DNA from 3 places in the Bradyrhizobium sp. 215_C5_N1_1 genome. Region 1 is predicted to be linked to each of the others. Evidence: predicted binding sites of a transcription regulator. Region 1 holds the regulator's gene; each other region holds the start of a gene.
What was found. Region 1 encodes PhoB, which activates phosphate uptake and scavenging genes when phosphate is short. Its sites were predicted from a motif close to TGTCATNNANCTGTCAT; they were not measured.
Positions count from the first base shown of each region.

Region 2: a site for PhoB is predicted at 5,329-5,345, ahead of AB7G19_RS25275 (DUF47 domain-containing protein). Genes of this name have one in related genera too.
Region 3: a site for PhoB is predicted at 4,682-4,698, ahead of ugpB (sn-glycerol-3-phosphate ABC transporter substrate-binding protein UgpB). Genes of this name have one in related genera too.

Region 1 covers NZ_CP197228.1:8,535,627-8,545,548, reverse strand. The annotation lists gene pstB (phosphate ABC transporter ATP-binding protein PstB) at 1-137, shown strand, start outside; gene phoU (phosphate signaling complex protein PhoU) at 149-865, shown strand; gene phoB (phosphate regulon transcriptional regulator PhoB) at 881-1,588, shown strand; gene AB7G19_RS41240 (GcrA family cell cycle regulator) at 1,823-2,335, opposite strand; gene AB7G19_RS41235 (aspartate aminotransferase family protein) at 2,792-4,000, shown strand; gene argF (ornithine carbamoyltransferase) at 4,000-4,923, shown strand; gene AB7G19_RS41225 (Hsp33 family molecular chaperone) at 5,180-6,187, shown strand; gene apaG (Co2+/Mg2+ efflux protein ApaG) at 6,340-6,732, opposite strand; gene AB7G19_RS41215 (OpgC domain-containing protein) at 6,913-8,178, shown strand; gene AB7G19_RS41210 (SGNH/GDSL hydrolase family protein) at 8,178-8,957, shown strand; gene AB7G19_RS41205 (SGNH/GDSL hydrolase family protein) at 8,970-9,922, shown strand, end outside.
Region 2 covers NZ_CP197228.1:5,198,902-5,208,823, reverse strand. The annotation lists gene AB7G19_RS25305 (hypothetical protein) at 1-259, opposite strand, end outside; gene AB7G19_RS25300 (ABC transporter ATP-binding protein) at 562-1,317, shown strand; gene AB7G19_RS25295 (ABC transporter ATP-binding protein) at 1,310-2,056, shown strand; gene AB7G19_RS25290 (ABC transporter substrate-binding protein) at 2,105-3,325, shown strand; gene AB7G19_RS25285 (branched-chain amino acid ABC transporter permease) at 3,398-4,261, shown strand; gene AB7G19_RS25280 (branched-chain amino acid ABC transporter permease) at 4,263-5,231, shown strand; gene AB7G19_RS25275 (DUF47 domain-containing protein) at 5,388-6,032, shown strand; gene AB7G19_RS25270 (anion permease) at 6,048-7,055, shown strand; gene sugE (quaternary ammonium compound efflux SMR transporter SugE) at 7,048-7,362, opposite strand; gene AB7G19_RS25260 (peptide chain release factor 3) at 7,521-9,140, shown strand; gene AB7G19_RS25255 (hypothetical protein) at 9,342-9,920, shown strand.
Region 3 covers NZ_CP197228.1:119,742-129,663, forward strand. The annotation lists gene aroA (3-phosphoshikimate 1-carboxyvinyltransferase) at 1-934, opposite strand, end outside; gene AB7G19_RS00510 (TIGR02300 family protein) at 1,105-1,512, shown strand; tRNA gene AB7G19_RS00515 (tRNA-Ala) at 1,609-1,684, shown strand; gene AB7G19_RS00520 (GIY-YIG nuclease family protein) at 1,860-2,096, shown strand; gene AB7G19_RS00525 (MarR family winged helix-turn-helix transcriptional regulator) at 2,105-2,563, opposite strand; gene AB7G19_RS00530 (organic hydroperoxide resistance protein) at 2,718-3,143, shown strand; gene AB7G19_RS00535 (CaiB/BaiF CoA transferase family protein) at 3,329-4,531, shown strand; gene ugpB (sn-glycerol-3-phosphate ABC transporter substrate-binding protein UgpB) at 4,752-6,068, shown strand; gene ugpA (sn-glycerol-3-phosphate ABC transporter permease UgpA) at 6,116-6,997, shown strand; gene ugpE (sn-glycerol-3-phosphate ABC transporter permease UgpE) at 6,997-7,845, shown strand; gene AB7G19_RS00555 (sn-glycerol-3-phosphate import ATP-binding protein UgpC) at 7,858-8,943, shown strand; gene AB7G19_RS00560 (Hsp20 family protein) at 9,252-9,677, shown strand; gene AB7G19_RS00565 (DUF1150 family protein) at 9,729-9,922, shown strand, end outside.

The sequences.
Region 1 (9,922 bases):
AGCAGGCGGCGCGCGTCTCCGACAAGACCGCCTTCATGTATCTCGGCGAGCTGATCGAGTTCGACGACACCAGCAAGATCTTCACGTCGCCGACCGACCGGCGCACGCAGGATTACATCACCGGCCGGTTCGGCTGAGGAGACGGAACATGGGTTCTGAACATACCGCAAAGGCCTTCGACACCGACCTCCAGGAACTCACGCGCCTGGTCGCCGAGATGGGCGGCATCGCCGAGCGCATGATCGTCGATTCCGTCGACGCGCTGATCCGCCGCGACGTCGCGCTCGGCCAGCGCGTCGTGACCATCGACGCCGAGCTCGACGCGCTCCAGAAGAAGATCGAGGAGCGCGCCGTTCTCACCATCGCGCGCCGCCAGCCGATGGCGGTGGATCTGCGCGAGATCGTCGGCGCCATGCGCGTCGCGACCGATCTCGAGCGGATCGGCGACCTCGCCAAGAACATGGGCAAGCGCGTCGCGGCGCTGGAGACGGATTTCCATCCGCTCAAGCTGTTCCGCGGTCTGGAGCACATGACCGACCTCGTGCAGCAACAGGTCAAGTCGGTGCTGGACGCCTATGCCGCGCACGATCTGCCGGCGGCAATGGCGGTGTGGAAGGGCGACGAGGAAGTCGACGCCATCTGCACCTCGCTGTTCCGCGAGCTCCTCACCTACATGATGGAGGATCCGCGCAACATCTCGTTCTGCATCCATCTGATGTTCTGCGCCAAGAACATCGAGCGCATCGGTGACCACGCCACCAACATCGCCGAGACCGTGTTCTACATGATCGAGGGCCAGGCGATCACCGACAAGCGGCCGAAGGGCGACATGACGACCTTCGCCACGACGGTCCCGAACACTTAAGGAGCGACGAACACCATGGGCGCACGCATTATGGTGGTTGAGGACGAGGAAGCTCTCACCGAGCTTCTCCGCTACAACCTCGAAGGCGACGGCTATGACGTCGAGACGGTGATGCGCGGCGACGATGCCGACACCCGCCTCAAGGAGCACATCCCCGATTTGATCGTGCTCGACTGGATGCTGCCGGGCCTCTCCGGCATCGAGCTGTGCCGGCGGCTGCGCTCCCGGCCCGAGACCAAGCAGCTCCCGATCATCATGCTCACCGCGCGCGGCGAGGAGAGCGAGCGGGTGCGGGGCCTTGCGACCGGCGCCGACGACTACATCGTCAAGCCGTTCTCGGTCCCGGAGCTGCTGGCACGCGTGAAGGGCCTGCTCAGGCGCGCCAGCCCCGAGCGGCTCGCCACCGTGCTCGCCTATGGCGACATCGAGCTCGACCGCGACAAGCGTCGCGTGGCGCGCTCGGGCCGGCCGATCGATCTCGGCCCGACCGAATATCGCCTGCTGGAGTTCTTCCTGGAGCATCCCGGCCGCGTGTTCTCGCGCGAGCAGCTGCTCGACAGCGTCTGGGGCCGTGACATCTACATCGACGAGCGCACCGTCGACGTCCATATCGGGCGCCTGCGCAAGCTGCTCAATCTCGGCCGCGAGCAGGACCCGATCCGCACCGTCCGCGGCGCGGGCTACGCACTGGACGATCGCTTTGCGAAGGCGGAGCAAGCGTAAGGGGTTGCTGTGGCAGACGTGATTTAGCGGGCTGCCACCGCATCCTCGATGTCGTCCCTGCGAACGCAGGGACCCATAACCACAGGGAGTGGTTTGGCGAAGACTCGGAGTGATCATCCCGCGCAATAACTACGCGCCGGGATTATGGGTCCCTGCGTTCGCAGGGACGACACCGAGTGAGTTGAGCCGTCATCGCGTGACGGCGCCGTCTTCGTAGTCAGCTAATCCGATACCTCAGCGCGGACCCGGCTTCGCCGGCGCGCGCCGGCGATCGGCCGCGGGCTGATACGCCACGCGCGAGTGCTGGGCGCAGTAGGGCAGGCCGGAGAGCGCCTTGCCGCCGCAGAAGAAGAAATCCGGGCTCGAGGGATCGCCGACCGGCCAGTGGCAGGTGGCCTCGTTCAGCTCCAGCAGCGACAGCCGCTGGCTCATCGGCACGACGTTGTCGTAGGTGACCGGTTCGGCCTCGACCTCGACTTCGAAGGCTTGCGCCAGCGCGGTGTTGCCGCGCGCGATCGGGCGGGTCACCCGCATCATGTGCTGGGCGGGGCGTGCCTTGCGCGGCCGCGGCGCTGCCGATGAAGGGCTCTTGGCGCGGCCCGACAGGCCGAGCCGGTGCACTTTGCCGATTACGGCATTGCGGGTCACATTGCCGAGTTCAGCGGCGATCTGGCTGGCCGAAAGCCCGGCCTCCCAGAGCTTTTTCAGCTGCTCGACGCGATCATCCGACCAGGTCAAAACGGTCATTGCACCCTTTCCTTCGCCGGCGCCTGCCATCCTGGCGGCCGCACGGCGAATGCCTAAGCTTCGAAAAACCCGTGCCGCCAGAATCCCTTAAGGCTCGCCGGGCGCACCAGATGCGCCCGAACGCTTACGCCGGTACATGAGGACTTAGAGGATCAGAACTGCTGCACGAGATGTCGTATCTGACAAGCCAAACGCTACAATATGGCGTGACTCACGCGCAAGAGTCCGCCGACTCGCTTCCACATGTTCCGTGGCGGAAATACGCAAAATCGCCACCGCAAGACTACGGATTCTGCGTTTCGCGAGGCTTTCCGGGCGGCATTGACACCGGTTTCACCAGGCATAAGATAGTCTCGCGTGCCGCCCTTAAAAGGCGGCACGTTTCGTTTTCCGGGCCGGTCAATGGTGCGTTGCGCAATGCACGCTCACGCCGTCCGCAACATTCAAGTGATCGTCATGACTAACAGCGCAGCGCCGCATTTGCTCCCCGTTTTCGCCAGGTCCGACCTCGGTTTCGAGCGCGGTGAAGGCTGCTGGCTGATTGCGACCAATGGCGATCGCTATCTCGATTTCACCTCGGGCGTGGCGGTGAATGCGCTCGGCCATGCTCACCCTGCGTTGGTCAAAGCGTTGCAAGAGCAGGCCACCAAACTCTGGCACATGTCGAACCTGTTCCAGAGCCCGGACGGCGAGAAGCTCGCCGCGCGTCTGTGCAACGAAAGCTTCGCGGACTTCGTGTTCTTCTGCAATTCCGGCGCCGAAGCGCTGGAAGGTGTGATCAAGCTCGTCCGCCATCATCACTTCTCCAAGGGTCATCCGGAACGTTACCGCATCATCACCTTCGAAGGCGCCTTCCACGGCCGCACGCTGGCAACGCTCGCCGCGACCGGTTCGGCAAAATATCTCGAAGGGTTTGGCCCGCCGATGGACGGCTTCGACCAGGTCCCGCATGGCGATATCGACGCCGTCAAGAAGGCGATCGGTCCGCAGACCGCCGGCATCCTGATCGAGCCGATCCAGGGCGAGGGTGGCGTGCGTTCGGCAACGCCCGCCTTCCTGAGGGCGTTGCGCCAGCTCTGCGATGAGAAGGGCCTGCTGCTCGCGTTCGACGAGGTGCAGACCGGCATGGGCCGCACCGGCGATCTGTTCGCGCATCGCCGCACCGGCGTCACGCCTGACGTGATGTCGCTGGCCAAAGCGCTCGGTGGCGGCTTCCCGATCGGCGCGGTGCTGGCGACCGCGGACGCGGCTGCCGGCATGGGGCCCGGCTCGCACGGCTCGACCTTCGGCGGCAATCCGCTCGCGATCTCGGCTGCCAACGCCGTCCTCGACGTCATGCTCAAGCCCGGCTTCTTCGATCACGTGCAGAAGATGTCGCTGCTGCTCAAGCAGAAGCTCGCCTCCGTGATCGATCGTTATCCTGACATCGTCAGCGAAGTGCGCGGCGAAGGCCTTCTGATCGGCATCAAGGCCGTGGTGCCATCAGGCGATCTCGGCGCGGCATTGCGCAACGAAAAATTGCTCACGGTCGGCGCCGGCGACAATGTCGTGCGCTTCCTGCCGCCCTTGATCGTCACCGAAGCCGAAATCGAGGACAGCGTCGGGCGGCTCGAGCGCGCCTGCGCCGCGATCTCGTCCAGTCAGACCAAGCGGGCGGCGAGCTGATGAGCAAGTCCCCGAAGCACTTTCTGGATATCAACGAGCTCCCGTTGTCGGAGCTCAAGAGCATGCTCGCGGCCTCCTCCGCCATGAAGGCGAAGCAGAAAGCGCACCAGCCGGTGAAGCCGCTGGAAGGCAAGACGCTGGCGATGATCTTCGAGCGTCCCTCCACGCGCACCCGCGTCTCGTTCGACGTCGCCATGCGCCAGCTCGGCGGCGAGCCCATCATGCTGACCGGCGCCGAGATGCAGCTCGGCCGCGGCGAGACCATCGCCGACACGGCGCGCGTGCTGTCGCGCTATGTCGACGCCATCATGATCCGCATCCTCAATCACGAGGCCCTGCTGGAGCTGGCGGAATATGCGACGGTGCCCGTCATCAACGGCCTGACACGGCGCTCGCACCCTTGCCAGGTGATGGCCGACCTCATGACCTACGAAGAGCATCGCGGCCCGATCGAGGGCAGGACGGTGGCCTGGACCGGCGACGACAACAACGTGCTGGCGTCCTGGGCGCATGCCGCCGAGCGCTTCAAGTTCAAGCTCAATGTCGCGACGCCGCCGGAGCTTGCGCCGAAAAAGGTAATGCGGGACTTCATCAAGGCCACCGGCGCGCCGATCGTGCTCGGCACCGATCCCGAGGCCGCCGTGAAGGGGGCCGACTGCGTCGTCACCGACACCTGGGTGTCGATGGGCGACAAGGAAGGTGAGCACCGTCACAACGTGCTCAAGCCCTATCAGGTCAATTCGAAGCTGATGTCGCTGGCCAAGCCCGATGCGCTGTTCATGCATTGCCTGCCCGCCCATCGCGGCGAGGAGGTCACCGACGAAGTGATCGACGGCCCGCAATCGGTCGTGTTCGACGAGGCCGAAAACCGCCTGCATGCGCAGAAGGGCATTCTGGCCTGGTGCTTTGACGCGGTGAAGTAATCTCACTTGTAGCCCGGATGGAGCGCAGCGAAATCCGGGTTTGTGTCCGCAGTTGGAGTGGTCCCGGATTGGGCTACGCTCCATCCGGGCTACGCGGGCTATCGCGTAATCCTGTGGCTATGGGTCCCGTATCAGCGCTTTGCGCGCGCCGGGACGACATCGAATTTGCAGGATCCTGAGCGATCATAAGTGCATCCGGAACACACCACCCTTGAGCCCTCTTCCATTTTCCTCCATCGACCCCAGATAAAGCGCCATGGTTTCCCAATCCCCTGACATGAATACCGGGCCTGAAGGCCCGGTTCGCGCACCATCAGCGGTTCCCATCGATGACGCCGTGCTGCCTTACGAGGTCGACGCACTCGACGTGCGCGGCCGCCTCGTGCGGCTCGGTCCCGCGCTCGACGAGATCCTGACCAAGCACGATTATCCCGCTGCCGTGGGCAAGCTGCTCGGCGAGGCCATCGTGCTGACGACGCTGCTCGGCTCGGCGCTGAAGTTCGAGGGCCGCTTCATCCTCCAGGCCCAGACCGACGGTCCGGTGTCGTTCCTGGTCGTCGACTACATGGCGCCGGATCGCCTGCGCGCCTATGCGCGCTACGATGCCGAGCGCCTCGGCGAGACAAAAGATTCCGGCACGCTTCTCGGTAACGGTCATCTCGCCATGACCATCGACCAGGGTCCCGACATGAGCCGCTACCAGGGTCTGGTCGCGCTCGACGGCGGCAGCCTGGAAGATGCCGCCCACGAATATTTCCTGCGCTCCGAGCAGATCCCGACGCGCGTGCGTCTCGCGGTCGGCGAGGAGTGGCGCTCGAACGACGGCGGCAAGCATCGCTGGCGCGCCGGCGGCATGCTGATGCAGTTCCTGCCGAAGGCGCCCGAGCGCGCGCGGCAGGCCGATTTGCATCCCGGCGATGCGCCCGAAGGCGCGGAGGTGCATGCTGTCGCCGAAGACGACGCCTGGGTCGAGGCGCGTTCGCTGGTCGAGACCGTCGAGGACGTCGAGCTGATCGACCCCGAACTCTCCGGCGAGCGGCTGCTGTTCCGCCTGTTCCACGAGCGTGGCGTGCGCGTGTTCAATCCGCTGGTGCTGAAGGCGCAATGCTCCTGCTCGCGCGACGCGGTTGGTGCGATGTTGAAGAGCTTCTCGCCCGACGACCGCGCCGCCATGGTCAAGGACGACAAGGTCGTCGTGACCTGCGAGTTCTGCTCGTCGGTGTACCAGTTCACGCCGCACGAGGCCGGCGTGGAAGACGCGTAGGCGTCGCATCCTCCGTCGTTGCGCGCGCAGCGAAGCAATCCAGTCGTAGGGTGGGCAAAGCGCAGCGTGCCCACTATCTTATGCGCCACGTTTGGAATGGTGGGCACGGCGCTTTGCGCCTTTGCCCACCCTACGGCGCCTACGGCACCGGGCTAATTCAACACCCGCTTGTTGTCCGGGCTGTCCAGCGAGAACGTCGGCACGTCGATCTCGAAGCGTTCGCCGCTTTCACTGACCATCTGGTAGCGGCCGGTCATGAAGCCCGAGGCGGTCGCGAGCGGCACGCCGGAGGTGTATTCGAAGCGCTCGCCGGGAGCCAGGGTCGGCTGCTCGCCGACGACGCCCTCGCCCCTGACCTCCTGCTGGCGGCCGGTGGCGTCGGTGATGATCCAGTGCCGCGTCTTCAGCTGCACGGTTTCGTCGCCGGAATTGGTGATGACGATGGTGTAGGACCAGAAATAGCGGGAGCGGTCAGCCGACGACTGCTCCGGAACAAAGTTCGGCTCGACGGTCACTTCGATCTGGCGGGTCACGGCGCGATACATGGCGGCCATCATAACGAAAACCCGGCCGGGAACCAACGCCCGCAGGCGGTTTTGGTGACATCGTGCCGCCAGAATTGCCGAGGAAGTAGACCCAATGTGATCCGGCCGCTTTGCGAGACGACGGCCGGACCTGTACACTCCATGACACGTCGCGATTTGCGGAAGGGTTTCGAACCCCCGATGACCATTGCCGACCAAGTGACGGGATCGACGATCGCGGGAACCGGCAAGCCTGCGGAGGCCAGACCTGCGGAGGCGAAGCCGCGCTCCGCCGCGCCGGCCATCACGCTGCCCGCCATCGGCGAGCGCGAGCTCCGGCTCGACCTGTTCCGCGGGCTCGCGCTGTGGCTGATCTTCGTCGACCATCTGCCGCCGAGCCTTTTGACCTGGTTCACGATCCGCAATTACGGCTTCAGCGACGCCACCGAGATCTTCATCTTCATCTCCGGCTACACCGCGGCGTTCGTCTACGGTCGTGCCATGCTCGAAAGCGGCTTCGTCGTCGCCACCGCGCGCATCCTGCGGCGCGTCTGGCAGATCTATGTCGCCCACGTCTTTCTGTTCACGATCTTCCTCGCCGAAATCTCCTACGTTGCGACCAGGTTCGAGAACCCGCTCTACACCGAAGAGATGGGCATCATGGATTTCCTCAAGCAGCCCGATGTCACGATCGTGCAGGCGCTGCTGCTGCGCTTTCGTCCGGTCAACATGGACGTGCTGCCGCTCTATATCGTGCTGATGCTGGCGCTGCCCTTGATCTTGTGGCTGATGAAATGGCGGCCCGACGTGACGCTCGGCCTCTCGGTCGTGCTCTACGCGGTGACCTGGGAATACGACCTCTATCTGTCGGCCTATCCGAACGGCTTCTGGGCGTTCAATCCCTTCGCCTGGCAATTGCTTTTCGTATTCGGTGCATGGTGTGCGCTCGGAGGTGCGCGACGCATGTCGCGCATCCTGGCGTCCCGCGTCACGATGTGGATATCGATCGCCTATCTCGTCGCGGCGTTCTACGTGACGCTGACCTGGTATGTGCCGCAGCTCTCCCACTTCATGCCGAGGCGGCTCGAGCAGTGGATGTATCCGATCGACAAGGCCGATCTCGACGTGCTGCGCTTCACGCATTTCCTGGCGTTCGCCGCGCTCACCGTTCGCTTCCTGCCCCGGGAATGGCCGGGCCTGAAATCGCCCTGGCTGCGGCCGCTGATCCTCTGCGGCCAGCATTCCCTCGAGATCTTTTGTCTCGGCGTCTTCCTCGCCTTCGCCGGCCATTTCATCCTGGCCGAAGTCTCCGGCGGCGCAGCCATGCATGCGCTGATTAGTCTCTCCGGAATCCTGATCATGTGGGGCGTTGCATGGGTGATTTCGTGGTACAAGCGCGTGGCTGACAAGAGCGGTGCGAAAACCAAAAACGCCGTCGGCAACGCCGATCTGGCGGGAGGGGGCTGATGAAGGCGAAGGTTCTCCTGAGCCTGGTCCTGCTGTGCGGTAACCTCGCCGCGCCCCTGGCGCGCGCGGGCGATGCCGTGCCGGCTGCTCCGGCCGCGCCCCCGGCCTGCGAATTGCCATCCTATCTGCTCACCACTGAAAGCCAGCTTCCGAGGGTCGCCGATGCCATCAAGGCCGGCAAACCGCTCGAAATCCTCGTCATCGGCAGCCGTTCGACCACGATTCCGGCCTCGGAGGACAGCTCCTATCCGGCGCGCATGCAGGCCATCCTGCAGGACAGGCTGCTGCCGTCGGAGACCGTGCACGTCTCCGTAGAAATACAGAGCAAGAAGACGGCCGAGGAGGCGGCCGCCACCTTCGTTAAGCTGATGGAAGCAAAAAGGCCTACTTTGGTCATCTGGCAGACCGGGACTGTGGATGCTATCCGAGCGATTGATCCCGATGATTTTCGCGGGGCGGTAACCGAAGGGGTTTCCGCGCTGCAAAAAGCAGGGGCTGACGTCGTGTTGATGAACTTGCAGTACAGCCCGCGTACCGAAACCATGATCTCGGTGCCGCCCTATCTCGACAATATGCGGGTGGTGGCGCAGGAGCATGACATCCCGCTGTTCGACCGTTTCGCGATCATGCGGCAGTGGAATGATCAGGGTCAGTTCGACCTGTTCAGCCCGTCCCGCGGGCCAGAGCTGGCGAAACAGGTCCATGACTGCCTTGGCCGGGCGTTGGCACAGTTTGTGATCGACGCAGCCCATCTGGGGCCGGCCCAGCAGCAAAATTGAGGTCTAGCGTTAATGAGTTCTCTCCGCCCTTTTTGGTTGACTGCATGGCTGGCTGCGCCCGCGGCGGCTCTGCTGCTCCTGACGCCGGTGTCGCTGGCACCAGTGCAGGCGCAGGCCACGCAGGCAACGCCCGCGCCGCAGCAGGCCGCTAGTCCGGCTTCCGCTTCGCCTTCCCAGACCACCGTCGCCGCGACGTCCCACGAGCAGCGCGGCGTGACCGCCCGCGCCATCGACAAGGTGAAGCAGGTCGCGAAATCCGCCGGGGACATTTTCAGCCGCGTGCCCTGCCTCACGCCGAAGGGTGGCTCGAAGGCGATGGGCTCGCTGCCGCATGTCGCGGGCAAGCTCGTCGCCGGCAAACCCGTCGTGATCGTCGCGTTCGGCTCGTCGTCGACGGCAGGCTATGGCGCGAGCTCGCCCGATTTCAACTATCCGAACCGTCTCGCCGCGCAGCTCCGCCGGCAATATCCGACCGCCGACATCACCGTCATCAACGCCGGCGTCGGCGGCGAGGACGCGCCCGAGATGATGAAGCGCCTCCAGAAGGAGGTGATCGACGTGCATCCGGATCTCGTGATCTGGCAGGTCGGCACCAATGCGGTGCTGCGCAATCTCGATCCCGGTGACACCGCCAAGATGGTCGAGGACGGCATCTCCCGCATCCAGGCCGCTGGCGGCGCCGACATCGTGCTGGTCGATCCGCAATATTCGCCGGCCGTCAACCAGCGCAAGGAGAGCGCCGGCAAGATGGTGCACCTGCTCGGCAAGGTCGCCGAGCTCCGTCACGTCGGCATCTTCCCCCGCTTCGAGGTGATGCGCGACTGGCACGAGAATCAATCGATCCCGGTCGAGAGTTTCGTGATCGCCGACGGCCTGCATATGAACGATTGGGGCTATGCCTGCTTCGCGCAGATCCTCGGCGACGACATCATCCGCTCCGTCGGCCAGATCAAGCTCGGCGTCAA
Region 2 (9,922 bases), 3.3 Mb from region 1:
CGCTCTGGATGATGAGGCGCGGCGTCGGCGCCGAGATGTCGACGGTATAATAGATGAGATCGGACAGCTCTTCCTCGAGCCGCGCGGGCTGATACTCCCAGATCGCCGGCACCATCTGCCCGCGCGCATAAAGTCGCAGCCACGTGTTCAGGAGATCACGCTGCCTGATCGACTTGACGACAGAAGGAGCGGCGCTTGCAAAATCCAAGGCAATTTCCAAGACAATATTCCCGACGCATAAAACCCGCGCATGATCCATGCGGCGGGAAAATTTTCTATGAAGGCTGGCGCGCGGGAAGAAAGACCGTTAACGACGGCTTGATGACCGGTGCCTTGCGAACCGGGAGGCCGGGCAGGCGACATCAAAACGCGTCCGACTAAGGGAGCATAAGCCTCCCGGCCGGAGACCTGATCTGCTCAGCTTTCCGCCTTGCCTAACCCCCGTCACCTCCGGCATATTCCGCGCCCGGAGGCGACGTTCCGGGACAGGCTCCAAGGCCCCCGGAAAGCCGAAGTAACTAAGGACAGCCACGCGTATTGTGCGGGCAGGGGGAAATCTGTTTGGCCGATGAGTTCATTCTCGAAACGGAAGGCTTGACCAAGGAGTTTGCGGGCTTCTTCGCCGTCCGCGACGTTGCGCTCAAGGTTCGCCGTGGGAGCATTCACGCGTTGATCGGCCCGAACGGGGCGGGCAAGACGACGTGCTTCAATCTTTTGACCAAGTTCCTCAAACCGTCCGCCGGCAAAATTCTGTACAAGGGGCAGGACATCACGGCGATGGCGCCAGCCGACGTGGCGCGCCTGGGACTGGTCCGTTCATTCCAGATCTCGGCGGTATTTCCGCATCTCACCGCGCTGGAAAACGTTCGCGTCGCGCTCCAGCGCCAGCACGGCAGTTCCTTCGATTTCTGGCGCTCCAAGTCCGTGCTCAACCGCTTCAACGATCGCGCGCGTGAACTGTTGAACGATGTCGGCCTCAGCGAGTTTGCCAATACGCCCGCGGTCGAGATGGCCTACGGCCGCAAGCGCGCGCTCGAGATCGCAACGACGCTCGCGCTCGACCCCGAGATGATGTTGCTGGACGAGCCGATGGCCGGCATGGGCCACGAGGACATCGACAAGATCGCGGCGCTGATCAAACGCATCTCCGCGAAGTACACCATCCTGATGGTCGAGCATAATCTGAGCGTCGTGGCCAATCTCTCCGACATCATCACCGTGCTGACGCGCGGACAGGTGCTGGCGCAGGGCCATTACAGCGAACTCACCAAGGACGAGCGCGTCAAGGAAGCCTATCTGGGAGCCGGTCATGCCTGAGACTGCAACCGCGGACGCTCCCGCAAAAGCCGCAACCGGCGGCAACATCCTCCAGGTCCGCAACCTGGAAGCATGGTACGGCGAGTCCCACATCCTGCACGGGATCAATTTCGACGTGAACGCGGGCGAGGTGGTTACGCTGCTCGGCCGCAACGGCGCCGGCAAGACGACCACGCTGAAGTCGATCATGGGCATCATCGGCAAGCGGACCGGCTCGGTGAAGTTCAACAACCAGGACATCATCCGCGCGACCTCCGACAAGATCGCGCGGATGGGCATCGCGTTCTGCCCGGAGGAACGCGGCATTTTCTCCAGTCTCGATGTGCGGGAGAATTTGTTGCTGCCGCCGGTGGTTCGCCCGGGTGGATTGCCGCTCGAGCAGATCTTCGATCTGTTTCCGAATCTGAAGGAACGTCTCAACAGCCAGGGCACCAAGCTCTCCGGCGGTGAGCAGCAGATGCTCGCGATCGCGCGCATCCTGCGCACCGGCGCGAGCTTCCTGATGCTGGACGAGCCGACCGAAGGTCTTGCGCCTGTCATTATCCAGCAGATCGGCCACACCATTGCACGGCTCAAGAAGGAGGGTTTTACCATCCTCCTGGTCGAGCAGAATTTCCGGTTCGCATCCACCGTCGCCGACCGTTATTACGTGGTCGAGCACGGCAAGATCATTGACGGATTTTCCAATTCGGAGCTTGCCGCCAACATGGACAAGCTCCACACCTATCTCGGCGTCTAAGACGGCCAAGCGTCAAACGGCCACGAGAAAATTCACGAGGGAAGTAGCATGAAAAAGTCGATTGCGTCGTTTCTGCTCGGCACGGCGTTGGCCGTCACCACGGCTGGCGTAGCCTTTGCGCAGGACAAGACCGTCAAGATCGGCGCGCTGTCCGATCAGTCCGGCCTCTACGCCGACCTCGGCGGTCCCGGCTCGACGCTCGCCGCCCAGATGGCCGTCGAAGATTCCGGCCTTGCGGCGAAGGGCTGGAAGATCGACATCATCTCCGGCGATCACCAGAACAAGCCCGACATCGGCACCGCGATCGCGCGGCAATGGTTCGACGTCGACAAGGTCGACATCATCGTCGACGTGCCGAACTCCGGCGTGGCGCTCGCCGTCAACAACGTCATCAAGGAAAAGAATGGCGTCTACATCAACTCGGGCGCCGCGACCTCGGACCTCACCAACGCGCAGTGCTCGCCCAACACGGTGCACTGGACCTACGACACCTACATGCTGGCCCACACCACGGGGCAGGCGCTGGTGAAGGCCGGTGGCGACAGCTGGTTCTTCCTGACCGCGGACTACGCCTTCGGTGCGGCGCTCGAGCGCGACACCACGGCCGTGGTCACCGCCAACGGCGGCAAGGTGGTCGGCGGCGTCAAGCATCCGCTCAACACGCCGGACTTCTCCTCGTTCCTGCTGCAGGCGCAAGCTTCGAAGGCCAAGATCATCGGTCTTGCCAATGCCGGCGGCGACACCACCAACTCGATCAAGCAGGCGGCCGAGTTCGGCATCGTCAAGGGTGGCCAGAAGCTCGCGGCGCTGCTGCTGTTCCTCACCGACGTCAAGGCGATTGGCCTCGAGACCGCGCAGGGCCTCAACTTCACCGAGACGTTCTATTGGGACATGGACGACAAGACCCGGGCCTTCTCCAAGCGCTTCTCCGACAAGATGAAGAACAACGCGCCGCCCACCATGGTGCAGGCCGGCGTCTATGCGGGTGTGCGTCACTATCTCAAGACGCTGGAAGCGCTCGGCGGCAATCCTCATGACGGCGTCAAGGTCGTCGAGAAGATGAAGTCGTTGCCGACGGAGGACGACCTGTTCGGCAAGGGCGAGATCCAGCCGAACGGCCGCACCATCCACAGCGCCTACCTGTTCGAGGTGAAGAAGCCCTCGGAGTCCAAGGGGCCGTGGGACTTCTACAAGCTGGTCGGCACCGTGCCGGGCGACCAGGCTTTCACGCCGCTGTCCGAGAGCAAGTGCGCGCTCTTGAAGAAGTAAGATAACCGCCCGCAGGCCATCAGGCCTGCGGGCGATTTTCAGGCAACGCCGAAGGGACCGGGTGCGGGATCGATGCAGGCTCTTTACGCTCAGCTACTGGTGGGATTGATCAACGGCTCGTTCTACGCGCTGCTCAGTCTCGGGCTTGCCGTGATCTTCGGCATGCTCAACATCATCAATTTCGCCCACGGCGCGCTCTACATGATGGGCGCGTTCGTTGCCTATTTCCTGCTGAGCCTCGGCGGCATCAACTACTGGTGGGCGCTGCTGATCGCGCCTGTTATCGTCGGCATCTTCGGCATGATCCTGGAACGGACCATGCTGCAATGGCTGACCGGGCTCGACCACCTCTACGGCCTGCTCCTGACCTTTGGCATCGCGCTGATCGTGCAGGGCGTGTTCCAGAACTATTTCGGCTCCTCCGGTCTGCCTTACGCCATTCCGGACCAGCTCAAGGGCGGCATGAATCTCGGCTTCATGTTCCTACCGATCTATCGCGGCTGGGTCGTCATCTTCTCGCTGGTGGTGTGTATCGCCACCTGGTTCCTGATCGAGAAGACGCGGCTCGGTGCTAACCTGCGCGCGGCCACTGAGAATCCGACGCTGGTGCGCGCTTTCGGCATCAACGTGCCGCGCATGATTACGCTGACCTACGGTCTCGGCGTCGGCCTTGCCGCGCTCGCCGGTGTGCTCTCGGCGCCGATCAACCAGGTGCGGCCGTTGATGGGCGCCGACCTCATCATCGTCGTGTTCGCGGTGGTCGTGATCGGCGGCATGGGATCGATCATGGGCTCCATCATCACCGGCTTTGCGCTCGGTGTGATCGAGGGCCTGACCAAGTATTTCTACCCCGAGGCCTCCAACACCGTCGTGTTCGTGCTGATGGTGCTGGTGCTCTTGGTGAAGCCAACGGGACTGACGGGAAGGGCGGCCTGATATGACAGCCTTGACGGACGACACGCTGCCGGTAACCCCGCGCGCGATGCGTGACGAGATGGTCGTGTTCGTGGTGATGGCGCTGCTGCTGGCGTCGGTGCCCTTCACGGGCGTCTATCCGTTCTTCGTGATGCAGGCGCTGTGCTTTGCGCTGCTTGCCTGCGCCTTCAACCTGCTGATCGGCTATGGCGGCCTGTTGTCGTTCGGCCACGCAATGTTCATGGGCACCGCCGGCTATTGCAGCGCGCACGCGCTGAAAGTGTGGGCGTTGCCGCCGGAGCTCGGCATCCTCGTTGGAATCGTCGCGGCGTTCGGGCTGTCGCTCATCACCGGCTATATCTCGATCCGCCGCCAGGGCATCTATTTCTCGATGATCACGCTGGCGCTGTCGCAGCTCCTGTACTTCATCTACCTCCAGGCGCCGTTCACCCATGGTGAGGACGGCATTCAGGGCATTCCGCAGGGGCGGATGTTCGGCTTGCTCGATCTCTCCAAGCCGACGGTGCTTTATTACGTCGTGCTGGCCGGCTTCCTCGCCGGCTTCCTGCTGATCTACCGCATCATCAACTCGCCGTTCGGTGAAGTGCTGAAGTCGATCCGCGAGAACGAGCCGCGCGCGATCTCGCTCGGCTACCGGACCGACCAATATAAATTCCTGGCTTTCGTCCTGTCCGGCACGCTGGCCGGCTTTGCCGGATCGCTGAAGGTGTTCGTGGCGCAGAATGCCTCGCTCACCGACGTGCACTGGACGATGTCGGGCGAGGTCGTGCTGATGACGCTGGTTGGCGGTCTCGGCACCATCTTCGGCCCCGTGGTTGGTGCCTTCGCGATCATCGCCATGCAGCAATATCTGGCGGGTTTTGGCCAATGGGTGACGGTGATCCAGGGCTCGATCTTCGTGGTCTGCGTGCTCACCTTCCGCCGCGGCGTCATCGGCGAAATCGCTCATTACTTCCGGCGCTCGCTCTAAGTCATTGATATCGCGCCAATTTCATTGGCGCGATAATCCGGTGGATGATCCTGCTTCGCGGGCGTGAGATGACACGCGCGCGGGGTGGAAATGGTCTATGACAGTTTCATGACGGTCCGTTCGGGCCGGGCCATTTCCAACCGGTAGCCTATCCCCATGATGCGATGGTTTCGCGCTTTCCTGCCCAAGGAAGAACGGTTCTTCGACCTGTTCGACCGCCATGCACAGACCGTGATCCAGGGCTCGATCGCACTCCAGGGCATGCTCAATGGGGGCGAGGAGACGCCGGTCTACTGCCAGCGTGTCAACCAGTTCGAGAATGACGCCGACAACATCACCCGTGAGGTGCTGACGGCGGTGCGCCGCACCTTCATCACCCCCTTCGACCGTGGCGACATCAAAAATCTGATCACCTCGATGGACGATGCCATCGACCAGATGCAGCAGACGGCCAAGGCCGTGATGCTGTTCGAGGTCCGCACCTTCGAGCCGCCGATGCGGGAGATTGGCGGGCTCCTGATCGAATGCGCCAATCTCGTGGGGCGCGCGTTGCCGCTGATGCAGTCGATCGGCCCGAACGTCGCGATGCTGACCGCGATCACGGAGGAGCTGGGCAAGCTGGAGGGCCGGGTCGACGATCTCCATGACATCGGGCTGAAGGAGCTGTTCCTCAAGCATCGTGATGGCAGCGCGATGGATTTCATCGTCGGCGTCGAGATCTACGACCATCTCGAAAAGGTGGCCGACCGTTTCGACGACGTCGCGAACGAGATCAACAGCATCGTCATCGAGCAAGTTTAGGGCAGGAGTCGCGCCGTGGATGCTGCGCTCGGACTTCCTGTCCTCGTCGGCTTGATCGCCGTCGCGCTGCTGTTCGACTTCCTGAACGGCCTGCACGACGCCGCCAATTCGATCGCGACCATCGTGTCCACCCGCGTGCTGCGGCCGCAATTCGCGGTGCTCTGGGCGGCGTTCTTCAATTTCATCGCCTTCATGGTGTTCGGGCTGCATGTTGCCCAGACCATCGGCACCGGCATCATCGAGCCCGCGGTGGTCGACGCCCAGGTGATCTTCGCGGCCCTTGTCGGCGCGATCGTCTGGAACCTGGTGACCTGGGGGCTGGGCATCCCGTCCTCGTCGTCGCATGCGCTGATCGGCGGTCTCGTCGGCGGCGGCATGGCCAAGGCGGGGATCTCGGCTGCGGTGTGGAGCGGACTGTCCAAGGCGGTGCTGGCGATCGTGCTGTCGCCGCTGGTCGGCTTCCTGCTCGCGATGATGCTGGTCGCGATCGTGTCCTGGCTCTCGGTGCGCTCGACGCCGTTCGCGGTCGATCGCGCCTTCCGCATCCTGCAATTCGCCTCCGCCTCGCTCTATTCGCTCGGCCATGGCGGCAATGACGCCCAGAAGACCATGGGCATCATTGCCGTGCTGCTCTATTCGCAAGGGCATCTTGGCGGTGAATTCTCGGTGCCGTTCTGGGTGGTGCTGTCCTGCCAGGCCGCGATGGCGCTGGGCACGCTGATGGGCGGCTGGCGCATCGTCCGCACCATGGGCCTGCGCATCACCAAGCTGACGCCGATGCAGGGCTTTTGCGCCGAAACCGGCGGCGCCGCGACCCTGTTCATGGCGACCTTCCTCGGCGTTCCCGTCTCGACCACCCACACCATTACTGGCGCGATCGTCGGCGTCGGCGCGGCCCGCCGCGTCTCGGCGGTGCGCTGGAACGTCGCGAGCTCGATCGTCTATGCCTGGGTGATCACGATCCCGGCCTCGGCCATTGTCGCGGCGCTGACCTGGTGGGCGGTCCAGATTTTCGTCAGGTGACGAATTTCAGCCCTGCGATGCCGGCGACGATCAGCCCAATGCTGGCGAGGCGGAACGCCGTGGCCGGCTCGCCGAACAGAATGATGCCAAGCGTGGCGGTACCGACCGCGCCGATGCCGGTCCAGACCGCATAGGCGGTTCCGACGGGCAGCGATTTGAGGGCTAAACCGAGCAGGATGACGCTGCCGGCCATCGCCGCGAGCGTGATGACGGACGGAACAAGCTTGGTAAAACCCTCGGTGTATTTCAGGCCGATCGCCCAGGTAATCTCGAGAAGACCGGCGACGAACAGGATGCTCCAGGCCATGACGACCCTCCATTCAAGGCAGGGTCGTCCCCGCGGCGGATATGCTGATGAGGGGGGAGGCCGTCCTCCCCGGGAGCGGATATGGGGCTGGCCGTAGGGCTCCGCAATCACCACATGAGGCTTGATCAGGCCCATTTTCCCTGCCAAACGCTCCCGCCATGTCCGACATCGCCATATCAGCCGACTCGCCGGCCCGTTCCCCGCTTGCCACCGAGGTGGCGCGGCGGCGCACCTTCGCGATCATCTCCCACCCGGACGCGGGCAAAACCACGCTGACCGAGAAACTGCTGCTGTTCGGCGGCGCCATCAATCTCGCCGGCCAGGTCAAGGCCAAGGGCGAGCGGCGCAACACCCGTTCGGACTGGATGAAGATCGAGCGCGAGCGCGGCATCTCGGTCGTGACCTCGGTCATGACGTTCGAGTTCGAGGGTCTCGTGTTCAATCTGCTGGACACGCCGGGCCACGAGGACTTTTCGGAGGACACCTACCGTACGCTCACGGCCGTCGACTCCGCCGTCATGGTGATCGACGCTGCCAAGGGCATCGAGGCGCGCACCCGAAAGCTGTTCGAAGTCTGCCGCCTGCGCGACATTCCGATCATCACCTTCATCAACAAGATGGACCGCGAGAGCCGCGACGTGTTCGAGCTGCTCGACGAGATCGAGAAGACGCTCGCGCTCGACACCACGCCGATGACCTGGCCGGTCGGCCGCGGCCGCGATTTCCTCGGCACCTATGACGTTGCCAATGGCGGCGTGCGTCTGCTCGAAGGCGGCGGCGCCAAGACCGGCGCTGCACAGCAGATCGAGATCGCCGAGCTCGGCAAGCTCAACGCCAACCTCGATGTCGGCGCGGTCAAGGACGAGCTCGAACTCGTCACCGAGGCTTCGAAACCGTTCGAGCTCGCCGCGTTTCGCGAGGGCCATCTGACGCCGGTCTATTTCGGCAGCGCGCTGCGCAATTTCGGCGTCGGCGACCTCCTGGAAGGTCTCGGCAAGTTCGCGCCGGAGCCGCGCGCGCAGGAGAGCGACCAGCGCAAGGTCGAGGCGACCGATCCGCGCATGAGCGCCTTCGTGTTCAAGATCCAGGCGAACATGGATCCGAACCACCGCGACCGCATCGCCTTCGCGCGCCTGTGCTCCGGCAAGCTCAGCCGCGGCATGAAGGCCAAGCTGGTGCGCACCGGCAAGAGCATGCCGCTGTCGAGCCCGCAATTCTTCTTCGCGCAGGATCGTTCGGTCGCGGACGAAGCCTTCGCCGGCGACGTCGTCGGTATTCCCAATCACGGCACGCTGCGCATCGGCGATACCCTGACCGAGGGCGAGGATTTCACCTTCGTCGGCGTACCGAGCTTCGCGCCGGAAATCGTCCGCCGCGTGCGTCTCACCGACGCGATGAAGGCGAAGAAGCTGAAGGAAGCGCTTCAGCAGATGTCGGAAGAGGGCGTGGTGCAGGTGTTCCGCCCGCGCGACGGCGCACCGGCGCTGGTCGGCGTGGTCGGGGCGCTGCAGCTTGACGTGCTGAAGGCACGCCTCGAGGCTGAATATTCGCTGCCGGTCGAGTTCGAGGTCAGCGAGTTCCAGCTCGCCCGCTGGGTCTCATCCGAGGACCGCAAGAAGCTCGACGCCTTCATCGCCGCCAACACCTCGAGCATCGCCGACGATGTCGACGGCGATCCCGTGTATCTGGCGAGAAACGAGTTCTATCTCGGCTACGCCAGGGAACGCGCGGAGGGCATCGAGTTCACGAACGTCAAGGACGTCAAGAAGAAGGGGTAGGGCGCACTCCGCTGTCATTCCCCGCGAAGGCGGGGAATCCAGTCAGCCTCTCAATTCCATCACAGCCGTCTCGGAGTACTGGGTCGTCCGGTCGAGCCGGGCGACGACACCGGAGCTAAACGCGAGCATGTGAACAGCCGCAGGCTTGACGGGTTCGTTGTCGATGCCACGTTGGTTGGTGTGGCATTGTGAGCTTGCATCATGTGGCGCGGCATCCTGGTCTTTCTCCTGCTGGCGATATCGACGGTTGCCGCCGATGCGCAGCGCCGCCAGATCAATCCGATCCCGTTTTCGCATGAGCCGTGCAGCGTGCTCGCCGGCCGGCCCTGCACGCCGTACTATTGCAGCCCGCTCGAGCCCGGCCCCTGCATTCCCGAGATCGATTACCCCTACGGCCAGAATCTCCAGCTCACGATCGAAACCGTGCCGGCGGAGGCAGATCGCTCGAAATATCAGAGGCCGGATCACGATCTCGATACGATCGGCGATCTCTTCGCCGAGCTGCGCACCTGCTGGTCGCCGCCATCGGACAATGCGCGCGCGGGCATGCAGATGGCGGTGCGCTTCAGCTTCAACAAGGCGGGCGGCATGATCGGTCCGCCGCAGCTGACCTATGCGACCGCGGGCGTCCCGGCCGATACCCGAACGACCTATCTCAATGCGATCAATTCATCGCTGAAAGCCTGCCTGCCGCTCAAATTCACCAACGGCCTCGGCGGCGCTCTGGCCGGACGCCCGATCGCGATCCGCTATGTCGATAATCGCGAGCTTGGAAAATAGCT
Region 3 (9,922 bases), 8.4 Mb from region 1:
TCGACGCGCGCACGCGCAGCTGCGCCATCGGCTCGCCGGCATCGCCGCGGACTTGGCTTTCCTCGATCGAGGCGCCCATTTCGCGCAGCGTGGTGAACAGGCCGGTACGCAGCGGATTGGTCATCACGTCGGACAGGACGACATCGGAGCCTTCGACGATCAGCGCCGCGACGATTGGGAAGGCCGCAGAGGAGGGATCGGCGGGCACCACGACGGTGGCGCCATGCAGCTCGGGCTGGCCAATGAGCGTGATGCGGCGGCCGTGCTGACCCTCCTGCGCGGAGGTAATGTCGGCGCCAAAGTGCTTCAGCATCAGCTCGGTATGGTCGCGGCTGGCCTCGGTCTCGATCACCGTCGTGGTGCCGGGCGCGGCCAGGCCCGCCAGCAGCACGGCCGATTTGATCTGGGCCGAGGCGATCGGGGTCTTGTAGGTGATCGGCAGCGGATCGCGCGCGCCCTGGACGGTCAGCGGCAGACGTCCGCCCTCGCCGCCGGACACCACTTTGGCGCCCATCTTCTCGAGCGGATCGAGGATCCGGCGCATGGGGCGGCTGCGCAGAGAGGCATCGCCGTCGAAAACCGCCGAAATCGGGCAGCCGGCGACGGCGCCCATGACGAGCCGGCAGCCGGTGCCGGAGTTGCCGAAATCAAGCGGCGCCCTGGGCTCGGCAAAGCCGGCGACGCCGACGCCGTTCACCTTCCAGGCGAAATCGCCGGTGCGCTCGACCCTGGCGCCCAGCGCCTGCATGGATTTGGCGGTGTTGAGGACGTCCTCGCCCTCGAGCAAGCCCGAAATCCGGGTCTCGCCGACCGCGAGCGCGCCCAGGATGAGGGCGCGGTGGGAGATCGACTTGTCCCCGGGGACCCGTACTTTCCCGGTCAGGGGACCGCTTGCGCGCGACTGAAGCGGCGTCGGCTTGTCGGAATCAGTCAAGTTTGTGTCCTTGGATAGGCCCGAAACGTCCCTGCGGGGCTCGCGGGGCAGGTACCACAAGGTCTGCCCGCCGTCACGGGCATGTCTTTCTCCCGTAATGCGCTATTGACAGCGGGCCGCCAACTAGCCAAGTGAAACACCGCTTTTCAGACATTCCCAGGATTCCTGCCGTGGCCAAGTCCGAACTCGGAACCAAACGTATTTGCCCGACCACGGGCAAGAAGTTCTATGACCTCAACAAGAATCCGGTGATCTCGCCCTATACCGGCGAAGTCGTCCCGATCGCGCCTGTGGCGCCGGCCCGCGCGACTCGCGGCGCCGAACCTCGCCACACGCCGGCTGCCGACACCACGCCGGAGCCGGCAGAAGTCGAAGAGGTCTCGCTCGAGGAGGCCGACGCCGAGGAAAACACCGGCAAGGTCAAGGCCGCGGTGCCCGAATCCGAGGACGACATCGAGGTCGACGAGACCATCGAGGACGATGACGACGATGATTCGACCTTTATCGCCGACGACGAAGAGGGCGATGAGGACGTCACGGACATCATTGGTGATGTCGGAGGTGATGAAGAGACTTGAGATCAGCCCTGATCTGTGAAAAAGGGTGCACCGCGCGAGTCACCAGGCTCGGCGGTCGGGAGTGATCCACCAGGATCCTGCCAACTGGAAGACTAAGGGGCCATAGCTCAGCTGGGAGAGCGCTTGCATGGCATGCAAGAGGTCGGCGGTTCGATCCCGCCTGGCTCCACCAGCCTTCGCTCGCTTCGCGAGCTTCGGCTGGGCAAGCCCGGGAAGTCCCTCGTAGCGAAGTGAGCGAAGGCTGTCCCGCCATAGCCCGAAGGGCGGCGGCGGACTTCATCGAGGATCACCAGCGAAGCCCCGTGATGGTTCCAAGCTGCTATCCTGCCCTCCGGGGAGGAAGCAGAATGAAATACGTCTATATCCTCGAAAGTCTCAATTCCGAGCATTTCTACGTCGGCATCACCGACGACCTACGGGCCCGTTTAGCCAAGCATAACGCCGGCGAGGTGCCACACACGTCGAAATATGGGCCTTGGAGAATTCGGACCTATTTCGCCTTTGATGACGCGGCACGCGCTGTCGCGTTCGAGCGATACCTGAAATCGGGCTCGGGGCGCGCCTTCGCGAAGAAGCACTTCTGATCGCCCCCCTACTCCCCGATCACCGCATTCAACCGATCCCGCAGCGCGACGATCTCGTCCTTCATCGCGACCAGCTCCGACACCGAGCAATCCGACGCCGCCAGGATCGATTGCGGCACGGCGCGCGCTTTTTCCTTCAAGGCATGGCCCTGCGGGGTCAGCGCGATCAGCACCTGACGTTCGTCCTCGCGCGAGCGCGTGCGCTTAACGAGGTGGGCGGCCTCGAGGCGCTTGAGCAGCGGTGTCAGCGTGCCCGAATCCAGGAACAGCTTTTCGCCGATGTCCTTGACCGGCACGTCGTCACGCTCCCACAGCACCAGCATCACCAGATATTGCGGATAGGTCAGGCCGAGCCGGTCGAGCAGCGGCTTGTAGACGCGGTTGAAGGCATGCGCGGCCGAATAGACCGCGAAGCAGATCTGATTGTCGAGGCGCTGCGGGTCCAGCGCCGATAATTTCCGGGGCATCGAGAATCTCACGCGGTTTCCTCCATTCTGGGACCGGGCGGCCGTACATTCAATTGCGAACAATTAAATGTGAGGCATGCAGATTTCAATTGCGCGCAATCTAATTGTTTGCGATGTAGGTTCCACCCCAACCCGAAGACCTGAGGAGACGAAAATGTCGGTAAACGTCCTGTACAAGACCAGCGCCAAAGCCACCGGCGGCCGCGACGGCCATGCGGCGACCCTCGACGGCGCGCTCGACGTCAAGCTCACCACCCCGAAGGAGCTCGGCGGCGGAGGCGGCGCCGGCAACAATCCCGAGCAGCTGTTTGCGGCCGGCTATGCCGCCTGCTTCATCGGCGCGATGAAGTTCGTGGCCTCGCAGGGCGGGCCGAAGGTTCCGGCTGACGCCTCGGTCACCTCCACCGTCGGCATCGGCCAGCGCTCGGCCGGCGGCTTCGGTCTCGACATCGATCTTGCCGTCTCGCTGCCGGGCCTTGCCCGGGCGGAAGCTGAGGCGCTGGTCGAGAAGGCCCACCAGGTGTGCCCCTACTCCAATGCCACGCGCGGCAATGTCGACGTTCGCCTGACGGTCGTCTGATCAAACGGCGGATTGGCTGGCCCGAGATCCCCCTCGGGCCGGCCGCTTCCCTTTAGTCTAGTTGTTTTGCCACGTTGCGGGATTGCACGGCGGCACCGCATACGCCCCTACGCACCAAGCCATTGCTGGCGCAAAAAAACCTCGCTAGGCCTGTGATCAATCATCGACACAGGGGAAGCGAAGGCATGACTGAAGCCGTTTTGGGCGCAATGAGCGGACTGCGCGTCATCGATCTCACGCGCGTGCTCGGCGGTCCCTACTGCACCCAGATCCTCGCCGACCACGGCGCCGACGTGATCAAGGTCGAGCCGCCCGCCGGCGACGAGGTGCGCGACTGGGGCCCTCCGTTCCACGACGAAGACGCGGCCTATTTCATCGGCATCAACCGTAACAAGCGCTCGATCGGCCTCGACCTCGCCTCCGAGGGCGGCCGCCTCGTGCTGCTCAAGATGCTGGAGACCGCCGACGTCCTGATCGAGAATTTCAAGCCGGGCACGCTGGAGAAATGGGGCATCGGCAACGATGTGCTCAGCAAGAAATTCCCGCGCCTCGTGCATTGCCGGATCTGCGGCTTCGGCGCCGACGGTCCGCGCGGCGGCAATCCCGGCTATGACGCCATCATCCAGGCGATGACCGGCATGATCGCGGCGACCGGTTCGCCCGAGAGCGGACCGATGCGGATCGGCGTGCCGCTGGTCGACATCACCACCGGCCTCTATGCGGCGATCGGCATCCTGATGGCGCTGTCGGAGCGGCAGCGCTCGGGCCAGGGCCAGTTCCTGGAGACGACGCTGTATGAGACCGGCCTTGCCATCATGCATCCGCACACCGCGAATTATTTCATGCACGGCAAGCCGCCGTCGCTCACCGGCAACGAGCATCCCAACCTCGTGCCTTACGCGATCTTCCCGACCAAGACCGACGACATCTTCATCGGTGTCGGCAATGACGGCACCTTCCGCAAGCTCGCCAAGGAGATCGGCAAGCCCGAGCTCGGCACCGATCCGCGCTTTGCCCGCAACAAGGATCGCATCGCCAATCGCGAGGCGCTGCGGGCCGAGCTTGCCGCCGTGTTCAGCCAGCACGAGGCCGAGCCGCTGTGCAATCGTCTGCTCGCCGCCGGCCTGCCCGCAGGTCCCGTGCAGAAGATCGACCAGGCCTTGACCAACGCGCACACGATCGCCCGCGGCGATGTCATCGAGAAGGACTGGTACAAGGGCGTGGCCTCGCCGATCCGGCTCGATCGCAGCAAGCCGAGCCTGCGGCGCCTGCCGCCGAAATTCAGCCAGCACTCCCAGGAGGTGCTGGGCGAGTTCGGCTACTCCAAATCGGAGATCGACGCGATGGTCGAGCAGGGCACCGTCTGCGGCCCCGAGCGCAAGCGCTAAACGCCCTCGCCGCCTCACCCGAGCAAATGCCGCACTGCGGCGCGGGCACGCATGTGCACCGCGAACGGAGGAGGCTGCGCGCTCGGCATTCGCCTATTTGACGGCTTCCCTTTTGGCCGCGCTTGCTGCTTTCGTTTCTCCCGCTTACACAGTCATGTGAACGTCATATGGCGCTGCTAGCGCAAGCGCTTCTTTTTGACGGCCAAGGGAGGTTTACTTGATGGCTCTTCGACACTTTGGGGCGGCTGCCGCAGTTGCAATCACGTTCGGCATGGGCGCATCGCCGGCCTTGGCCGTGACCGAAATCCAGTGGTGGCACGCGATGACCGGCGCCAACAACGACGTCATCGTCAAGCTCGCCACCGACTTCAACGCCTCGCAGACCGACTACAAGGTGATCCCGACCTACAAGGGCAACTATCCCGATACGATGAACGCCGGCATCGCGGCGTTCCGCGCCGGCAACGCCCCGCACATCATGCAGGTGTTCGAAGTCGGCACCGCGACCATGATGGCCGCGACCGGCGCCGTAAAACCCGTCTACAAGCTGATGGCCGAGGCCGGCGAGAAGTTCGACCCCAAGATCTATCTGCCCGCCATCACCGGCTACTACTCGACCTCGAAGGGCGAGATGCTGTCGTTCCCGTTCAACTCGTCGTCGACCGTCATGTGGGTCAACCTCGACGAGCTCAAGAAGGCGAACGTCGAGATCCCCAAGACCTGGCCCGAAACGTTCGAGGCCGCCAAGAAGCTGAAGGCTGCGGGTCATGACACCTGCGGCTTCTCCGGCTCCTGGGTCACCTGGGTCAATCTCGAGCAGCTCTCCGCCTGGCACAACGTGCCGCTCGCCAGCAAGGCCAACGGCCTCGACGGCTTCGACACCGTGCTGGAGTTCAACGGCCCGCTTCAGGTCAAGCATCTCGAAACCCTGGTCGAGCTCCAGAAGACCAAGACCTACGACTATGCCGGCCGCACCAACACCGGCGAAGGCCGCTTCACCTCCGGCGAATGCCCGATCTACCTGACCTCGTCGGCATTCTTCGGCAACGTCAAGGCGCAGGCCAAGTTCAACTTCACCGCCGTGCCGATGCCATACTATCCGGACGTCAAGGGCGCGCCGCAGAACTCGATCATCGGCGGCGCTTCGCTCTGGGTGATGGGCGGCAAGTCGGCCGACGAATACAAGGGTGTCGCGAAGTTCCTGACCTTCCTCTCCGACACCGATCGCCAAGTCTACATCCACAAGGCCTCGGGCTATCTGCCGATCACCAAGGCGGCCTACGCCAAGGCGAAGGAAGAAGGTTTCTACAAGGATCAGCCCTATCTCGAGACCCCGCTGCTCGAGCTGACCAACAAGGAGCCGACCGAGAATTCGCGCGGATTGCGTCTCGGCAACATGGTTCAGCTGCGTGACGTCTGGTCGGAAGAGATCGAGCAGGCGCTGGCCGGCAAGAAGACCGCCAAGCAGGCGCTGGATGCTGCCGTCGAGCGCGGCAACACGATGCTGCGGCAGTTCGAAAAAACCGCCGTCAAGTGAGGCGATGAGCGGCAGGCCGCAAGCCGGCCTGCCGCTCACCTGACATCATGCAAAAGCAAGCCATTTTCCAAGCAAAACTATTGCCCTACGCGCTGGTTGCGCCCCAGCTCGCGATCGTCCTGATTTTTTTCTACTGGCCGGCCGCGCAGGCGGTGATCCAATCCTTCCTGCTCCAGGATGCCTTCGGTCTGTCGACAAGCTTCGTCTGGTTCGAGAATTATCAGGACCTGTTCAAGGACCCGGCCTATTTCGAGGCGGTTGTCCGTACGTTCGTCTTTTCGTTCGCCATCGCCGTCTCGTCGCTGTCCTTCGCGCTCTTGCTCGCCGTGATGGCGGACAAGCCGCTGCGCGGCTCAATGCTCTACCGCACGCTGCTGATCTGGCCCTATGCAGTGGCGCCGCCCGTGGTCGGCGTGCTCTGGATCTTCATGCTGCATCCTTCGCTCGGCGTGCTGTCGCGCTATCTGCGCAACCTGGGCGTCGACTGGAATCCGCTGCTTGACGGCAACCAGGCGGCTGGGCTGATCATCCTCGCCGCGGCGTGGAAGCAGATCTCCTATAATTTCCTGTTCTTCCTCGCCGGCCTGCAAGCCATCCCCCGAAGCGTGTTCGAGGCCGCCGCGATCGACGGCGCCCGTCCGATGCGGCGGTTCTGGACAGTGACCTTCCCGCTGCTGTCGCCCACGATCTTCTTCCTGCTGGTCGTCAACATCGTCTACGCCTTCTTCGACACCTTCGGCATCATCGACACCATGACCCGCGGCGGTCCCGGCACATCGACGGTCACGCTGGTCTACAAGGTCTATTCCGACGGCCTGCTCGGCGGCAATCTCGGCAGCTCGGCAGCGCAATCGGTGATCCTGATGGTCATGGTGATCGTGCTGACGGGAATCCAGTTCCGCTTCGTCGAACGCAAGGTGACCTACTGATGGTCGAAGAAGAGGGCTTTCGGCGCTACGTCGCCCACGCGATTCTCTGGATCGGGATCGCGATCGTCGCATTCCCGGTCTACATCGCGATCGTCGCCTCGACCCAGGACAACGCCCTGATCGCGAACGGGCAGATGTCGCTGCTGCCGGGCGGCCATTTCTTCGAGGTCTACTACAAGACCATCTTCGTCGGCACGAGCGGATCGACCCGCGAGCCCGTCGGCAACATGATGCTGAACTCGCTGGTAATGGCGCTGGCGATCGCGATCGGCAAGATCGCGATCTCGATCATCTCGGCCTATGCGATCGTGTATTTCCGCTTTCCGTTCCGGATGGCGATCTTCTGGATCATCTTCATCACGTTGATGCTGCCGGTCGAGGTGCGCATCTACCCGACCTACAAGATCGTCGCCGATCTGCACATGCTCGACAGCTATGCCGGCCTCGCGCTGCCGCTGATCGCGTCGGCCACCGCGACGCTGCTGTTCCGCCAGTTCTTCATGACCGTGCCGGACGAGCTGCTGGAGGCCTCGCGCATCGACGGTGCCGGCCCCTTGCGTTTCTTCTGGGATACGCTGCTGCCGCTGTCGCGCACCAACATGGCGGCGCTGTTCGTGATCCTCTTCATCCTCGGCTGGAATCAATATCTCTGGCCGCTGCTGATCACCACGCGCGACGACATGCAGACCATCCAGGTCGGCATCCGCAAGATGATCACCACCACCGATGCGCTGACCGAATGGCCGATCGTGATGGCCACCGCCGTGCTCGCCATGCTGCCGCCGGTGTTCGTCGTCGTCGCCATGCAGAAATTGTTCGTGCGCGGCCTGGTCGAGACGGAAAAGTAGAAGCGAGTTTTCATGGCTAACGTTACCCTGCGCAACGTCCGCAAGACCTATCCCGGCGGCTTCGAGGCCATCAAGGGCGTCAACGTCGATGTCGGCGACGGTCAGTTCTGCGTGCTGGTCGGTCCCTCCGGCTGCGGCAAGTCCACGCTGCTGCGCATGGTCGCAGGTCTCGAGACTGTCACCGGCGGCGAGATCGACATCGGCGGCCGAATCGTCAACCAGATCGAGCCCGCCGATCGCGACATCGCGATGGTGTTCCAGAACTACGCGCTCTATCCGCATATGAGCGTCTTCAACAACATGGCCTACGGCCTGCGCAACCGCGGCATGAAGGAGGCCGAGGTCAAGACCCGCGTCGACGAGGCCGCACGCGTGCTCGAGCTCACGCCGATGCTGGAGCGCAAGCCGCGTCAGCTCTCCGGCGGCCAGCGCCAGCGCGTCGCCATGGGCCGCGCCATCGTGCGCCAGCCGAAAGTGTTTCTGTTCGACGAGCCGCTGTCGAACCTGGACGCAAAGCTGCGCATCGCTATGCGGGTCGAGATCCGCAAATTACAGCGCCGGCTCAACACGACCTCGATCTACGTCACCCACGACCAGCTCGAGGCGATGACGCTCGCCGATATTCTCGTGGTCATGAATGGCGGCCAGGTCGAGCAGGTCGGCAATCCGCTGGCGATCTACGAGAAGCCGGCGACGACCTTCGTCGCCTCGTTCATCGGGGCACCGCCGATGAACCTGATGTCGACGCGCGCCGATGAGATCAAATCGCAGCTCGACGGCGGCGCGGGCGAGGCCGGCATCCTCGGCATCCGCCCGGAAGATTTCGTCATCACCGACCAGACCCCGGCCGGCGGTGTCGCACTGCCGCTGACCGTGGAAGCGATCGAGCGCGTCGGCGCCGAGACTTTCGTCTACGGCACGCGGGCCCAGGACGAGCAGCGCGTCGCCGCCACCCCCGGCGAGCTGCCGCCCGGCGAGGTCATCGTCCGCATTCCCGGAACCGAGGCCCCAGCCATCGGTGAGAGGATCCGCGTCGCCGCGGTACGGCCGAAGCTGCACCTTTTCAGCGGCGACGGGCGGACGCGGATCGAGGCCTGACCGCTTCCGAGGGCCGGCCGATCAAAAACGCGAAAAACAACCCCATGCACAGTAGCCGGGGGTTTGATTTCATTGAGATAAATCGTCGGCCGATTCGTCATGCCCGGGCTTGCCTGAGCATTTGCGTTCCCGGTGACGAATTGGGCGCTTCCGCGCGACCGCGGTCGGGGTCAGGCGCGAAAATGGGCAATCCACAGGCCCCCGCTACGTCCTTGAACCCCCAAGGGGTTATGACCATATTGCTGACCAAGGGGCGCCGCTTCCGGGCCCTGAAATGCCAAAGTCGCTTCGAGAGGACTTTGTAAACTATGTCTCGTGTTCCCACGCTTTCCAGTCCGTTCCTTCTGGGCTTCGACGAGATCGAGCGCGTGCTTGATCGCGTCGTCAAAGGTGCCGACGGCTATCCTCCCTACAATATCGAGAGGTGCGACCGGTCGGACGGCCAGCCCGAGCGATTGCGGATCACGCTGGCGGTCGCCGGATTCACCCGCGACCAACTCGATGTAACCATTGAGGAAAACCAGCTCGTGATTCGCGGGCGGCAGCAGGACGACAAGTCCCGGCAATACATCCATCGCGGCATCGCCGCGCGCCACTTCCAGCGCACCTTCGTGCTGGCGGAGGGGATGCTCGTGCTGGGAGCGGATCTGAAGAACGGGCTGCTGTCGGTCGATCTTGCCCGGCCTGAACCGGAGAGGATCGTTAAGACAATCGCTATCAATGAGCACGAATAATGGAACGAGTAGCGGACTCGACCGCTTAGTTTCTGTGAAGGAGTCGAGACCATGAGTGAAGGTCACGTTGCGTTCGAATACGAAGCCAAGAACGTCTCGCCCGAGACGCTGGCAACTCTCGGCGAAGGTCATATCGCCTATGTGAAGCAGATCCGCTCCGAGGATGTGCCGGGCCTGTTTCCCGAAGCGCCAAAGATCGCGCCGGGCCTCAAGCTCTTCGCGCTCCACGCCGCCGACGGCACGCC